2 regions of the Mesorhizobium hunchu genome follow, and region 2 is predicted to be linked to the other one. Evidence: predicted binding sites of a transcription regulator. Region 2 holds the regulator's gene; the other holds the start of a gene.

Region 1 (7,615 bases), on a different contig from region 2:
GATGTCGTCGACCTGACCGACGCCGATCTGATGGAGGGTGACGTCACCGTCGCGATCGAGGCGACGACGGTCAACTACAAGGACGGTCTGGCCATCACCGGCAAGGCGCCGGTCGTGCGCCGCTGGCCGCTGGTTCCCGGCATCGACTTCGCCGGCACGGTAATCGCTTCCGACCATCCCGACTGGCGTAAGGGCGACCAAGTTATCCTCAATGGCTGGGGTGTCGGCGAGACCCATTACGGCGCCTATGCCGGGCGCGCGCGCGTCAAGGGCGACTGGCTGGTGCCGCTGCCCGACGGCATGAGCGCGCACGACGCGATGGCGGTCGGCACCGCCGGCTACACGGCGATGCTGTCGGTCATCGCGCTGGAGCGGCACGGCATCGCTCCGGATCGCGGCCCGGTGATCGTGACGGGTGCTGCCGGCGGCGTCGGTTCCGTCGCCGTGTCGATCCTGTCCGGGCTGGGGTATCACGTCGTTGCCTCGACGGGCCGTGGCAAGGAAAGCCCCTATTTGATCGATCTTGGCGCTGCCGAGGTCATCGCACGCGACGAGTTGACCGGACCGATGAAACCCCTGGCAAAGGAGCGCTGGGCGGGCGGGATCGATTCCGTCGGCTCGACCACGCTGGCCAACGTCCTGTCCATGAGCGCCTATGGCGGAGCCGTGGCGGCCTGTGGACTCGCCGGCGGCATGGATCTGCCGGCAAGCGTCGCGCCGTTCATCCTGCGCGGCGTCTCCCTGCTCGGCATCGATTCGGTGATGGCGCCGAAGGCGTTGCGTCTTGAGGCATGGCGGCGGATCGGCGAGAATCTGGACCTCGAAAAGCTCGGCAAACTGTCACGCACAATCGGTTTCGACGACATCGTCGGAGCGGCGCACGACATCGTGGATGGCAAGATACGCGGCCGGGTGGTCGTCGACATGTAGGTTTTCCTCTTTCCGGTAGGGGAGGCAAAGGGCCGCAAACCCGCCGGTTCGGTAAAATTCGAACGAACCGCCGAAATCTTCCATAATCTGTCTGTGGCATGACCGCTGCATGGGTGCGGAATCCGCCTTGGCAGAACCGGAAAGACCGAAGGGCGCTCCTGTGGAGGAACAGCCGGCGGCCCAGCGTTCCTATATCTCGCCTCCGCCATTGTCTCCCGACCTGGTTCCGCAAAAGCGCGAGGGGCTTCCTTTTCTCGTTTTCGTCGCGACGCTGGTGCTCGCCGGGCTGTCCTATCTGACGAAAGCGCCGCTTTTCATCCCTGTCTGCCTTCTGGCACTCGGTGCGGCCGGACTGGGCGCGTATTTTCGTGCCAGGAACGCCGAGCGGCGGGCGGCGTCGCTCCTGGACGATACTGCAGCCCGCAGCCGCGTCGAGATCGAGACTCTGGCCGACCGCATGTGGGAGATGCGGGAAAGCGAGGAACGCTTTCGCGGCCTCATCGACGCGCTTGGCGACATCGTCGTGCATCGCGACCGGGACGGCCGCATCGTCTATGCCAATCAGGTGTTTGCAGACCTTGTGGGACATGATCCCCGCGATCTCGCCGGCAAGACGTTGACCGAGCTCGGCATCGAAGTGGGGGTGGTGCCGGACGCCGCGTTCTTCGGCCATGATTGCCTGTCGTCCACGGATGTCGTCTTCCGCAACGGGGGCGTCCAGCGCTGGTTCTCCTGGATAGAGCTGTCGATCCGCGACGAGGAAACGGGCGCCGTCTCCCATCGGGCGATCGCGCGTGACATCACGGCGCGAAAGCAGGCGGAAACCTCGCTCATCACGGCGCGCGAGCGGGCGGAATTCGCCAGCCGCGCCAAGTCCCGCTTCCTGGCCACCGTCAGCCACGAGATCCGCACGCCCATGAACGGCATCATGGGCATGGCCAAGCTGCTTGCCGACACCAGCCTCTCACCCGAGCAGCGCACCTATGTCGGCGCGATCTCGACCTCGGCAAGCGCGCTGCTCGCGCTGATCGAGGACCTGCTCGACTATTCCAAGATCGAGGCGGGGCGGTTCGATCCCGAGCCGCAGCCCATGTCGCCGCGCGAGATCGCCGACAATGTGGTGGAACTTCTCGCTGCACGCGCATTCGCCAAGGGGATTGGCCTTGGCTGCCAGGTCGCCCCCGACGTGCCGCAGCTCATTACGGCCGATCCCGGCCGGATAAGGCAGATATTGCTCAACCTGATCGGCAACGCCATCAAGTTCACCGATCTCGGCGGCGTCCTTGTGGCCATCCAGCGGATAGGTGCACAACCGGTGGATCGCCTGCGCTTCTCGGTGAAGGATACCGGCTCCGGCCTCGCCGAGGCCGACATGAAACGCATTTTCGAGGAATTCGAGCAGGCCGACGGCACGTCAACGCGCAGGCATGGAGGCGCGGGCCTGGGACTGGCCATTTCCCGCCGGCTTGCCGAGGCGATGGACGGCACGCTGTCAGCGTCGAGCCGGCCGGGAGAGGGAGCGGAATTCGTCCTGGAGGTGCCGGCCACGACAGCCGTCGACGCGCCGTCGAACCGGGAAGATCTGCTTGCCGGCTATCGCGCGGTCATCGTTTCGGCGAACGCGGTCGAGGCCGAAGCCATCGCCGCGACCATATGCGCGCATGGGGGCCGTGCCGACATCGCGCAATCGGCAGGACAGGCGACGGCATTCGCGCAAGGATGCGACGCCCTTCTGGTCGATGCCGCGATGGAACAGGTCGACGGCCGGACGCTTCAATATCTGCGTGGCAACGGATTTCCGGCTTGCGAGGCGATCACGCTCATTGCGCCGGCGGACCGCGGCATGCTCGGCGAATTCCGCGCAAACGGCTATGCAACGTTTTTGGCGCGACCTGTGCGCGGCGAAACGTTGTTGCGCGTGCTGATGGCTAGCCGCGGCAGCATGAAGGCGCCGTCTCCGGTCCCGCTGCCGCTGGAGCCCGCGGAGCCGGTCTTGTCTCGGCACCCCGGCCTGTCGGTGCTTATCGCCGAGGACAACGACATCAATGCGATGCTGGCGCGCGCCACGCTGCAGAAAGCCGGACACCGGGTCGAGGTCGTCGGCAACGGCAAGGCAGCCGTCGAGGCGGTCGTCGAGGCCGGACATCGCCGCCGCTACGACGTCGTGCTGATGGACCTGCATATGCCACTCATGGACGGCATGGACGCCATTGCGGCGATCCGTCGGCACGAAGAGGAAACGGGCGTCGCGCCGCTGCCCATCATGGTGCTTTCGGCCGACAGCCAGGAGCGCACCCGCCATGCCGTGCTGGCGCATGGCGCCACCGGTTTCGTCACCAAGCCGCTGGATCCCGAAATGCTAGTGCAGGCGGTCCAGGAACAGGTCGCCATCTGATCGCGACGCTGTTCGGCAGCGACAAAACTGCCTGCGCCATTGCTCCCCCTTTGTTATCACAGTACTGTCACAGTCCTGTTGCACCCAAACTGTATCCCCGCGCCAAGAGGGATGGCTCGAAGGAGAATCGCTCGTGCATGCAGACATGCCGCCGGCCGAAGTTCGAACCGCCGAAGCCCGGACCAATGCTGAAAGGGGCGTTCCGGGCATCGGAGCGCACGACATCATGGACGGAGCCGCCCTGGGCCGGATCGGTTCTCTCGAAGTCCGTCTGGCGTGCAACGAGGATGAGATAGCCGCTGCGCAGGAAGTGCGTTACCGCGTCTTCTATGATGAACTCGGGGCGGGCAAGGGGCGCGCGGATGCGCTGGACCGGCGCGACGCCGACCGTTTCGATGCCGCCTGCGACCATCTTCTCGTCGTGGATACGGGCCGATCCGGCCCGGCGCACAAGCGGATCGTCGGGACGTACAGGCTCCTGCGTCAGGAAAAGGCTGCCGCCTCCGGAGGCTTCTATTCCGAGGACGAGTTCGATCTTCAGGGCCTCGTGGCGCGCCATCCGGGCCTTCGTTTCCTTGAGCTCGGCCGTTCCTGCGTTTTGGCCGATTATAGGTCGAAACGCACCATCGAGGTCCTTTGGCAAGGCATCTGGGCCTACATCAACCACCACGGGATCGGCGTCATGACGGGCTGCGCCTCGTTCCGGGGCACCGACCCTGCCGCTCATGCCGAGGCGTTGACCTATCTGGCGCATCATTGCCGCACCGATGCGGCCTGGGACATCCGGGCCGTGCCGGGCCGCTATTGCCCGATGGACCTGATGCCGATCGAGGCGGTCAGCGCCAAGGCGGCGATCGCCGCCATGCCGCCGCTGGTCAAGGGATATCTTCGCGTGGGCGCCCGGATCGGTGACGGCTGCGTAATCGATCATGAGTTTTCGACGGTCGACGTCTTCGTGGTCCTGCCGGTCAGCGAGATCGCCAGCCGCTACGTCGCCTATTACGGTTCCGACGCACAGCGCTTCGCGGCCTGACCGCTCGTCGAGGCGGTGGCGGCTATGGGTCGCCGGCCTCTACAGTTCGGCCGGCGCCTCCAGAGCGGCCACCAGTGTCGCCAGTTCCGGCTCGTCGATCAGCAGGGCCGCGTCGGCGGGCGAGAGCCAGGAGCGCTGCCGCGAGCCGCGTTCCCGCCAGTCCGCGCGCTCTTCACTTACCGCAAGGAGATAGACGGTCACGTCCACCCGCACGAACCGGGCCGCGAGGCGCTTCCAGTAGGAATAGGTCCCCGCCGGCTCCTTCAGGGTTTTGCCGACAACCCCTGCCTCTTCTTCCGCCTCGATGGTCGCCGCCTTGCGCCCGCTCTTCCCTTTCATCGGCCAGCCCTTGGGCACGATGAATCGTCTTGTCTCGCGCGAGGTCACCAGCATCACCTCAAGTCCACCGTCTTGCGTCAGGCGAAAGGGAATGGCCGCCACCTGGCGCACCCGTTCGCCTTTCTTTGCCTTGCGCAAGGCTTCCTTCTTCGTCGCAGCCATGATTTCCGGTTCGTTGATTCGGGGTCGCACGGATGTCTCTCGATCGTCTTAAGAACATAGACGGCTAATAATTGCAAAGAGCCAAGGGCCCGTCGTCCGGAAAGCGACACCCGTTTAAGGGGACCATGCCGAACAGGCGATCTCGAAGGTAAAATCCGGCGCGAACTGTAAGGCAGCGACGATCGCTCAGCGGCAATCGCGAATCGTCCTGTTTCCGTAGATCCGGATCTGGCAGTTCGGCTTCATGACGGGAACCTGCGGCGTCTGCCGGTTCAGCGGCACCGCGCTGCGGTCCTGGTCACGGTATTGCTGCTGCTGCTGCTGGTACTGTTGCCGCTGAATTCTGTTCTCCAGCGCTCGTAGTTGTCCAGCGTTGTTCAGCGTGGAGGAACCGGTCCGCGGCGGCAATATATCGGCGTCGGCCGACTGTGCCGACAGAAGCGCCAATGCAACCGTGGCGACGGCTGCCATTCTGGCTGGGTCGAAATAAAAGATCGATCTCGCACTCATGCCCACAATATAGGGTTGTCCGACACGTCAACCAGATCGACATGTGGTTTGCGAAAGCGAAAAAAGCAAGAGGGGCCACCCGAGGCAGCCCCTCTTCCCGTATTCGTGACGCGGTGGCGCCAGATTAGGTGGGGTTAGGCACGGCGTTCAGCTTGGTGGCGATCGCGTTGAACTTGGAGTTCAGTGCATTGCCGAGCGCGCCGGCGCCGACGATGATGGCAAGCGCGATCAGCGCGGCGATCAGGCCGTACTCGATGGCGGTGGCGCCGGACTCGTCCTTGTAGAAACGCGAGAGAAGCTTCGTCATGATGATGTTCCTTGTTTGCCCAGTGTGACTTTCGAAAGCCGGTTTCTTTTCGAACCGTGGGCCGATCATGTGCGAGACCGATTTCGGTTGCGTTAATTCGCTTGGTAAACGAAAAGTGGAAGAAGCCCTTGCTTAACAAATAGCCAATGAAATCGGCTTGATTTGTTCGATCGACACCGGCCCACAGAAGAAACCGGCTTGCCGACAGATCAGGGCAAGATGACGGTGAAGATCATCATGGCTGGCTCAGGCGCTTTCGGGCTGTTTCTTCCAGCGTATCGACCGCCAGCGTCGCATCCAGCGTTTCAGCCTGTTCGGCGGGCGCCGGCTCCTCCAATATGGCGAACTGGCTTTCCACCAGGCTCGCCGGCATGAAGTGATCGCGACGCGTCGCGACGCGCGCGCGCGCGGTGACGGGATCGATCTTCAGGTAGAGGAAGACAATGTCGGGGCTGAAGCCGCGCAGCCGGTCCCGATATGCGCGCTTGAGCGCGGAGCAGGTGGCGACGACGCTGCGGCCGCCGTCGATCTCGTTGGCGATTGCGCGGCCGATGGCATCGAGCCACCCGGCCCGCAGATCGTCGGTCAGCGGTTCGCCACGCGCCATGCGCGCGACGTTGTCGGCGGGATGCAGGTCGTCGCCTTCGATGAAAACCGCGTCGAGGCGTTCGGCCAGCGCGTGCCCGAGCGCGGTCTTGCCGCTGCCCGTCACGCCCATGACGACGGCCGCCAGCGGCGATGTCGTTGCCGATTTCGTCCCGGTCATCGGATCAGCGGCTCGCGGGCGCGCGCCCGTAGAGCAGGAGCATCGCCACAATGACCACGCCGTAGATGATCTGGCGGCCGGCTTCCGGCATCTGCATCACCGACAGGATGGATTGCAGAAGCGTGATGAGGATGACGCCGGCCACCGTGCCGAGATACGAGCCGCGCCCGCCGAGGATCGACGTGCCGCCGAGCACCACGGCGGCGATGGACGGCAGGAGATAGACGTCGCCCATCGATTGCGCGGCTTTCGACGCATAGCCCGCCAGAAGCACGCCGCCGAAGGCCGAGAGGCCGCCGCAGAGGGCGAAGGCGATCAGCACGACGCGGCGCGTGTCGACGCCCGACAGATAGGCGGCGCGCTCGCGGTTCCCGATGCCGTAGACGGCGCGGCCGAAGCCGGTTCGCGTCAGCAGGAACACCGTGGCAGCCGCCACCAGAGCCCAGATCAGCACCGCATTCGGGATGCCGGGAACGAGGAACCCGGTGGCGATGTAGCGCATCGCGGCGGTCGCAGAATCCTGCGGGGAAAAACCGCCCGTGTAGACCACCATCAGCCCCTGCGCGACCGCGTTGACGGCGAGTGTGATGATCATCGAGGGAATGCGCAGGTAGGCCACGCCGATACCGTTGACGAGACCGATGGCCACACCGCACAGGATGCCGAACGGGATCGCCAGCGCCGTTCCCGCCGGCCCGTAGGCCGCCGCCGCGCAGGCCATCATGGCGCCCGTGGTCACCGACCAGGGGACGGAGAGGTCGATCTGGCCGAGTAGGATCACCAGCATCATGCCGGTGGCGATGACCCCGAGAAAGGACGCGACCTTGAGCTGCTGCAGCAGGTACTCGACCGAAAGGAAGTTGCGCGAATAGAGGCTTCCGACCAGCAGCAGCACGACGATGCAGGCGAATGCCGTCAGCACCGCCGGATCGGTGCGGCGCAGGAAGGAAGGCAGGCGGCTGCTTGTCTTGGCGGGAGTCGCATCGCTCATAGGAACCACTCCAGCCGGTTCTTCACCCTGAACAGTCCGAACGCGCCGACGCTGACGGCGACCAGCAGGATCACGCCCTGGAACAGCGGCTGCCACAGCGCATCGAAATCGAACACGAACAAGAGGTCACCGATGGTCCGGAAGGCTAGCGCCCCGAAGACGGCACCCACCGCGCTGCCGCG
Region 2 (7,615 bases):
CAACCTGCGCAACGGCTACTGTCAGTATCGCAGCCCGCGCACCGGTCGCATCTATACGGCCCGCTGCAACTGACACCCGGTTGATCGTCGGTAAGAACAGGGCATCGGCCAGCCGATCCCCTTTTTGCGTCCATAGTATCGCTTACCCTGTTGCCGACTAACAATGAACGCATATCGACGCGGCATCGGTGAAACGGTGCGGGTTCAGGCCGACAGGGGAATCCGGATGGCGACGCTCAGCCCGCCGGGCCGGAAGTCGCGATTGATGGTGCCACGCAATTCGCGCGTGATGTTCATGTCGATCAGCTTGGTGCCGAAACCCGTCCTCGAAGGCGCTTCCAGATCCGTCTGGCCTCTTTCTTTCCAGTCGAGGGCAAGCGTTCGGTGCCGTCCCAGCCCTTCCAGCCGCCATGACACGTTCAGCGCATCGATCGACTTCGCCGCCTCGCCATATTTGAGCGCGTTGGTGGCCAACTCATGGAAGGTCAGGCCGAGCGCCTGGGTGGTGGTTTCGTCGAGCAGCACCTGCGGTCCCGACAACAGGTTTTCGGGCAGCTCCTTGCCGAACACCTGGCCGAGTTCGATCCGCAACAGATCGCTGAGATCGGCTTTCTGCCAGCGCGATCGCGTCAGCATGTCCTGCGAAGCGGCCATCGCCTGAAGCCGCGCCGCGAAGGAGTTGGAGAACTCGTCTATATCTTTCGAGCCTGCCGCCGTCTGGCGCGCGATAGCCAGCACCCGGGTGATCGAATTCTTGATGCGATGCTTCATTTCCTGAAGCATCAGATCCTTTTCGAGCAGGCTCTTTTCCGAGCTTTCGTGCAATTGCGCGACAGCATCGTAGGCCCGCTCCTGATAGCGCGACACCAGCGCGATCGCGCTGGCCAGCAGCAGGCCGAAAATGCCGAGCATGATGGGAACGATCCGCGACGACGGCGCCGAAAACGCACTGGTCGGCCTGAACAGGATCGTCCATTCGCGCCCGGCCACCGTCATCTGCCGCGTCGCCAGGAGTTTGTCGCCGAACGCATTCGTCGGCGGTGTTTGCGAACGGAACATGAGATTGTCGGGATCGACGCGCCCGTCATAGACCTCGATATTCACCGGCAGCAACGGCGCGCGCCGAAGGGCCGCCTCGAACAGTTCCTTGGCGCGGAACGCGGCATACAGGAATCCGCTCGTGACGGTGGTCTTGGTGTCCACGACGTCCGGCGCGGTCGATACGGTCAGGCGCACGAACACCATAAAGCCTGGATATCCCTGCCCCGTGCCGGTGTTCTTGCCCAGCATCGTCAATCCGCTGGCGTGCTGCTCATCGTCGACCATGGCCTTCTGGATCGCCGCCCGGCGCACAGGATCGCTCATCATGTCGTAACCGATGGCGGTTCGGGTCGCGTCGTCCAGCGGCTCGAAGAGCACGATGGGCGCGCGCCACGCCAGGGTCGATGCCGGGTAGATGGATCGGTCGAGGCCCTGGTCGTCGCGCATCTCGCGTTCCGCCACGGCTTCATTTCCGGCCTTGACCAATCTCAGGAAGCCGATGCCGCGCAGGCCGGCGAAATTGCCGTCGACGTCCAGCGCATCGAAGAACGCCTTGAACTCGCTCTGCCTGATTTTGCCGTTGCGGGCGTCGAACAGCGCCTGCGTCGCCCGCAGCAGCGACAGATGGAGATCGACGCGGCTCTCTATGCGGTTCAGCGTATCGTCAGCCGTGGCGGCGAACTTGATGCGCGCCGCCTCCTGCGAGGCGAAAAAGGCGAAACCGGCCATGGCGAGGCTCACCAGGGCGACAGCCACAAACGCTGCGATGGGCAACAACTTCTTCAATTATCGGCGTGGTCCGCTAAAGGCTACGCCCTTCTTAGCAATCTGGCGCGTCAACACAATGGCTGGATATTGGGACAGCGATATCCGCAGGTCATGCTGACCATAGGCGATACCGGACGAAGATCCGCCGAGCGCCAGAGATGCGCGGCAGGCGTGCGGTAACCATCGTCGAGGAAGCGCTGCGCGCGCCAGGCGTCGCGGCTTAATCTTCTCGGATGGCGTAGCCGGCGCCGCGAATGGTGCGGATGACATCGGGCATCCTGCCGGTGTTGACCGCCTTGCGCAGCCGCCCGACATGCACGTCAACGGTCCGCTCGTCGATATAGATCGTCTCGCCCCAGACATTGTCGAGAAGCTGGCTGCGCGAGAAGACGCGGCCGGGATGCCGCATCATGAATTCGAGCAGCCGGAACTCGGTCGGGCCGAGCCTGATCTCGCTTTTCTTGCGGTAGACCCGGTGCTGCTCGCGGTCGAGCATGATGTCGCCCACCTTCAGCACGGACGACAGCACTTCCGGCTTCGCGCGGCGCAGCAGCGCCTTGACGCGCGCCATGAATTCCGGCGTCGAGAACGGCTTGACCAGATAGTCGTCGGCGCCCGTCTGCAGGCCACGCACGCGGTCGCTTTCCTCGCCGCGCGCCGTCAGCATGATGATCGGCAGGCGCTCCGTCTGCGGCCGCATCCTGAGGCGCCGGCAAAGCTCGATGCCCGACACCGCCGGCACCATCCAGTCCAGGACCAGCAGGTCGGGCGTGCTTTCCTGCAGCCGCACCTCGGCCTCGTCGCCACGCGTGACGACCTCGACCTGATAGCCCTCCGATTCGAGATTGTAGCGCAGGAGCACGCCGAGCGGCTCCTCGTCCTCGACCACCATGACGCGCGGTGCGATCATCGGTTCCAAACCTTGCCTCAGGCCGCCGCCGTCTCGTCCCGCTTGGGACGATTGGGCGGCAACTGTTCGCCTGTCAGGATATAATACGCATTTTCGGCGATGTTGGTCACGTGGTCGCCGATGCGCTCCAGGTTCTTGGCGCAGAACAAAAGATGCGTGCAGGCGGTTATGTTGCGCGGGTCCTCCATCATGTAGGTCAGGAGTTCGCGGAAGACAGCCGTATAGCGCGCGTCGATGCTCTCGTCGCTGGCGCGCAGCCGGGTAAGCGCGGCGGCGTCACCCGCTGCATAGTCGCGGATGACGTCGTCGACCTGTTCGAGCACCAGATGGGCCATGCCCTCGATCGAATGGGACAGGTCGCGCGGCACGGCGTTCTCGCCGACGGCGCCGACCCGCTTGGCAATGTTCTTGGCAAGGTCGCCGATCCGCTCCAGATCGCCGGCCATGCGGATCGCCCCCAGCACCGAGCGCAGGTCGTCGGCCATCGGCTGGCGCCGGGCGATCAGCGTGATGGCGCGGGAATCCAGCTCGCGCTGGCGCTCGTCCATGACGATGTCGTCGGAGACGACGCGCTGCGCCAGCGCGACATCCGCCGACAAAAGCGCCTTCGTCGCGCCGCCGACCATCGTGCCGGCCAGTTCGCCCATCCCGTCGATGATCTGCCCGATCTCGCGCAGATCGTCGTCGAAGGATGCAACCGTATGTTCAGCCATCTGCCTTCCCCGTTATCCGGTGCCGCCGCTCAGCCGAACCGGCCGGTGATGTAGTCCTGAGTGCGCTTCTCGCGCGGCGAGGTGAAGATCTTCTCGGTCTTGTCGAACTCGATCAGCTCGCCGAGATACATGAAGGCGGTCTTGGAGGAGACGCGCGCCGCCTGCTGCATGTTGTGGGTGACGATGACGATCGTGTAGTCGTCCTTCAGTTCGTCGATCAGTTCCTCGATCTTGGCCGTCGACAGCGGATCGAGGGCCGAGGCCGGCTCGTCCAGCAGGATCACCTCGGGCTTGACCGCGACCGTGCGGGCGATGCACAGGCGCTGCTGCTGGCCGCCCGAAAGCGACAGGCCGCTGGCGTCGAGCTTGTCCTTGACCTCGGTCCACAGCGCAGCGCGCTTCAGGGCATGTTCCACGCGCCCGTCCATCTCGGACTTCGGCAGTTTCTCGTAGAGCCTCACGCCAAAGGCGATATTCTCGTAGATCGACATCGGGAACGGCGTCGGCTTCTGGAACACCATGCCGATGCGGGTGCGCAACAGGTTGAGGTCCTGCGAGCGGTCGAGGATATTGCGGCCGTCGAGCAGGATCTCGCCGTCGGCGCTCTGGCGCGGATAGAGCTCATAGATGCGGTTGAAGCACCTGAGCAGGGTCGACTTGCCGCAGCCCGACGGACCGATGAAGGCGGTGACAGAGCGCGCCGGCAGGGACAGCGAAATGTCCTTCAGCGCCTTCGACTGGCCGTAATGGAAATTGAGGTGCCTGACCTCGATCTTGGCGGTCTCGGCGGCCGGTTCGGCGGCCACGTCGAGTTCGGTGGACAACATCGGTTTCATCTGTCCTCTCTGCGTCCGGTGAGGCTGCGGGCGAAGATCGAAAGGCCCAGCACCGTCAGGGTGATGATAAGCGCTCCGGTCCAGGCGAGCTGCTGCCATTCCTCATAGGGGCTGAGCGCGAACTGGAAGATGGTCACGGGCAGGCTGGCCATCGGAGCATTGAGATTGCTCGACCAGAACTGGTTGTTGAGCGCGGTGAAGAGCAGCGGCGCCGTCTCGCCCGAGATGCGGGCGATCGACAAAAGGATGCCGGTGACGATGCCCGACAGCGCGGCGCGGTAGGCGACCGAGCGGATGACGATCCAGCGCGGCGCGCCGATCGCCGTACCGGCCTCGCGCAGCGTGTTGGGCACCAGGTTCAGCATGTCCTCGGTGGTGCGCACCACCACCGGTATGACTAGGATCGCCAGCGCCACCGCGCCGGCGAGCGCCGAGAAATGGCCCATCGGGCGCACCACCAGTTCGTAGACGAACAGGCCGATGATAATCGAGGGCGCCGACAGCAGGATATCGTTGATGAAGCGCACGACCGTGGTCAGCTTCGAGAAGCGCCCGTACTCGGCCATGTAGGTGCCGGCCATGACGCCGACCGGCGTGCCGACGGCCACGGCGATGACCGTCATGACGACCGAGCCGTAGATGGCGTTGAGCAGGCCGCCCGCATCGCCCGGAGGCGGAGTCATTTCAGTGAAGACGGCGAGATTGACGCCGGCCAGCCCTTTCCAGACCAGCGCGCCGAGGATGAGGGCAAGCCAGGCGAGGCCGATGCCGGCGGCGACGACGCAGAGCGTCATCATCGCCGAATTGCGCACCTTGCGGCGGCTGTGAAGGGAGGTTGCGGCGGCGACGGTCATGTCGGTCTTCTCTCTCAGGCGCCGGCCTTGCGCTCAATCCGCATCAGCATGTAGCGCGCCAGAGCGAGGATGAGGAAGGTGAGGACGAACAGGATGAGGCCGAGGGCGACCAGCGAGGAGGTGTAAAGGTCGCCGTCGGCTTCCGTGAATTCGTTGGCGATCGTCGCCGAGATGGTGGTCCCCGGAGCCAGCAGCGAGGCCGAGATGCGGTGCGCGTTGCCGATCACGAAGGTTACCGCCATCGTTTCGCCCAGCGCGCGGCCGAGGCCGAGCATGACGCCGCCCATGATGCCGACGCGGGTGTAGGGAACGACGATGCGGCGCATCACCTCCCATGTCGTGCAGCCGATGCCGTAGGCCGATTCCTTCAGCACGGACGGCACCGTGTCGAACACGTCCTTGGTGATGGAGGTGATGAAGGGCAACACCATGATCGCCAGGATCAGCGCCGAGGTCAGCATGCCGATGCCGTAGGGCGGGCCGGCGAACACCGAGTTCAGCACAGGGATGTTCTTGAAGAGGGCGATCAGGAAAGGCTGGACCGTCGTCTGCAGGAACGGCGCAAAGACGAACAGGCCCCAGATGCCGTAGATGATGGAAGGAATGCCCGCCAGAAGCTCGACGGCGATGCCGATGGGCCGCCTGAGCGGACGCGGGCACAACTCCGTCAGGAAAATGGCGATGCCGATGCCGATCGGCACGGCGATCAGGATGGCGACGGCAGAGGTGACGACGGTGCCGTAGATCGGCGCCAGCGCGCCGAAATTCTCGGTAACGGGATTCCAGCTTTCCGTGGTCAGGAAGGCCGGCCCGAATTTGGACAGGGCTTCCCACGAGCCGGCGACCAGCGAGATCGCGACGCCGCTCAGGATCAGCAGGACGAGGATCGCCGCACCCTTGGCCGTATTATGGAAGATCGTGTCGGTAAGCGCGAAGCGGCGTACGGTCGCCTCTCTGTCGCGCATGGATTGCGCGGTGGCTACAAGCGTCATCCAGCCAATTCCCGTCCGGGTTCGATCAGGCGTTCAAGAGAGCCGCGGGGTCGGCAACACCGGCCCCGCGCACCCGTTCGGTCTCAGTTCGTGGCGGCGAAGAGCGGCTTGCCGTCGGCGCCCACGATGTTCTTGGCCCAGGTGTCCTCGATGCTGTTGACGACACCGTCCGGGATCGCGACGTAGTCGAGACCGGAAGCCATCTCGCCGCCCTTGTTGTAGGCCCAGTCGAAGAACTTGAGGGCTTCGCCGGTGGTGGCGGCGTCGTCGGGGGTCTTGTAGAGGACAACCCACGTCGAAGCCGTGATCGGCCAGGAGTCGGCGCCCGGCTGGTTGCCGAGGATCACGCCATAGCCCGGAACCGAGTTCCAGTCGGCGTTCGAGGCGGCGGCCGAGAACGAAGCCAGGGTCGGATCGACCTTCTTGCCGTCCCTGTTGATCATGTCGGTGAAGATCAGCTTGTTCTGCTTGGCGTAGGCGTACTCGACGTAGCCGATCGAGCCCTGCGTCTGCGCGACGTTGTTGGCGACGCCTTCATTGCCCTTGGCGCCGATACCGACCGGCCATTCCAGAGCGGTGGCGACGCCGACCTTGTCCTTCCACTCGCCGTTGGTAGCGGCCAGGTAGTTGGCGAAGTTGAAGGTCGTGCCCGAACCGTCAGACCGATGGACCACGGCGATGGCGAGGTCGGGCAGCTTGGCGTCGGGGTTCAGTTTGGCGATGGCCTCGTCGTTCCAGTTGGTGATCTTGCCGAGGAAGATGTCGGCCAGCGTCGCGCCGTCGAGAACCAGCGAGCCCGGCTCGACGCCCTCGATGTTGACGACCGGCACGATGCCGCCCATCACGACCGGGAACTGCACAAGGCCGGTAGCCTCAAGGTCTTCGCCGGAGAGCGGCGCGTCGGTGGCGCCGAAAGTCACGGTCTTCGCCTTGATCTGCTTGATGCCGCCGCCGGAACCGATCGACTGGTAGTTGAGGCCGGTGCCTGTCTCCTTCTTGTAGGCATCGGCCCACTTGGCGAGGATCGGGTAGACGAAGGTCGAGCCGGCGCCCGTGATGTCGGCGGCATAGGCGGCGGAAAGGGTGAGGGTTGACGCCGTGGCCATTGCGATCGCAACGACCGACGCGCGGAGGAAATGTCTCATTGAGCCTGCTCCTGTCGGACTGGTCTTTGGCGCTTTTGCCAGCGCCCGAGCGAGGCCATAGCCACCGTTTGTTACAGTCGCATGACAGTTCCGTGTCGGTCCGATAACGGTTCTTATGCGGCAACGGCGTCGTGTTGAAACGCGAGCGTCAGGAGATGTTGTGAATCAGCGGCTTGCCTGCGCAGGCCGGCGTCCAGCGAGAATTCTCGCTCGGAATGAAATACTTTGCCCGGGAAACGGCCTGTCAGGCGCGGCGTTTCGCGCCAGCCGCCTCGCCCAGCCAGCGCGCGACTTTTTCAGACAGCGCCTTGGGGCTGATCGGCTTGGGCAGGTAATCGTCCATGCCGGCGTCCAGG

Evidence for each region. Region 2 encodes PhoB, which activates phosphate uptake and scavenging genes when phosphate is short. Its sites were predicted from a motif close to TGTCATNNANCTGTCAT; they were not measured.
Region 1: the regulator PhoB is predicted to act here: its motif matches at 3,380-3,396, upstream of olsB (l-ornithine N(alpha)-acyltransferase).

Annotation. Positions count from the first base shown of each region.
Region 1 covers NZ_JBEBMG010000009.1:129,824-137,438, forward strand. Annotated here, with positions in the region: gene acuI (acrylyl-CoA reductase (NADPH)) at 1-930, shown strand, start outside; gene ABMA46_RS16375 (PAS domain-containing hybrid sensor histidine kinase/response regulator) at 1,040-3,325, shown strand; gene olsB (l-ornithine N(alpha)-acyltransferase) at 3,552-4,358, shown strand; gene ABMA46_RS16385 (NUDIX hydrolase) at 4,398-4,859, opposite strand; gene ABMA46_RS16390 (hypothetical protein) at 5,046-5,330, opposite strand; gene ABMA46_RS16395 (Flp family type IVb pilin) at 5,494-5,676, opposite strand; gene ABMA46_RS16400 (gluconokinase) at 5,912-6,394, opposite strand; gene ABMA46_RS16405 (ABC transporter permease) at 6,447-7,433, opposite strand; gene ABMA46_RS16410 (ABC transporter permease) at 7,430-7,615, opposite strand, start outside.
Region 2 covers NZ_JBEBMG010000002.1:615,358-622,972, forward strand. Annotated here, with positions in the region: gene ABMA46_RS06490 (YMGG-like glycine zipper-containing protein) at 1-73, shown strand, start outside; gene ABMA46_RS06495 (CHASE domain-containing protein) at 205-1,827, opposite strand; gene phoB (phosphate regulon transcriptional regulator PhoB) at 2,030-2,719, opposite strand; gene phoU (phosphate signaling complex protein PhoU) at 2,737-3,432, opposite strand; gene pstB (phosphate ABC transporter ATP-binding protein PstB) at 3,462-4,268, opposite strand; gene pstA (phosphate ABC transporter permease PstA) at 4,265-5,122, opposite strand; gene pstC (phosphate ABC transporter permease subunit PstC) at 5,137-6,114, opposite strand; gene pstS (phosphate ABC transporter substrate-binding protein PstS) at 6,198-7,259, opposite strand; gene ABMA46_RS06530 (PAS-domain containing protein) at 7,504-7,615, opposite strand, start outside.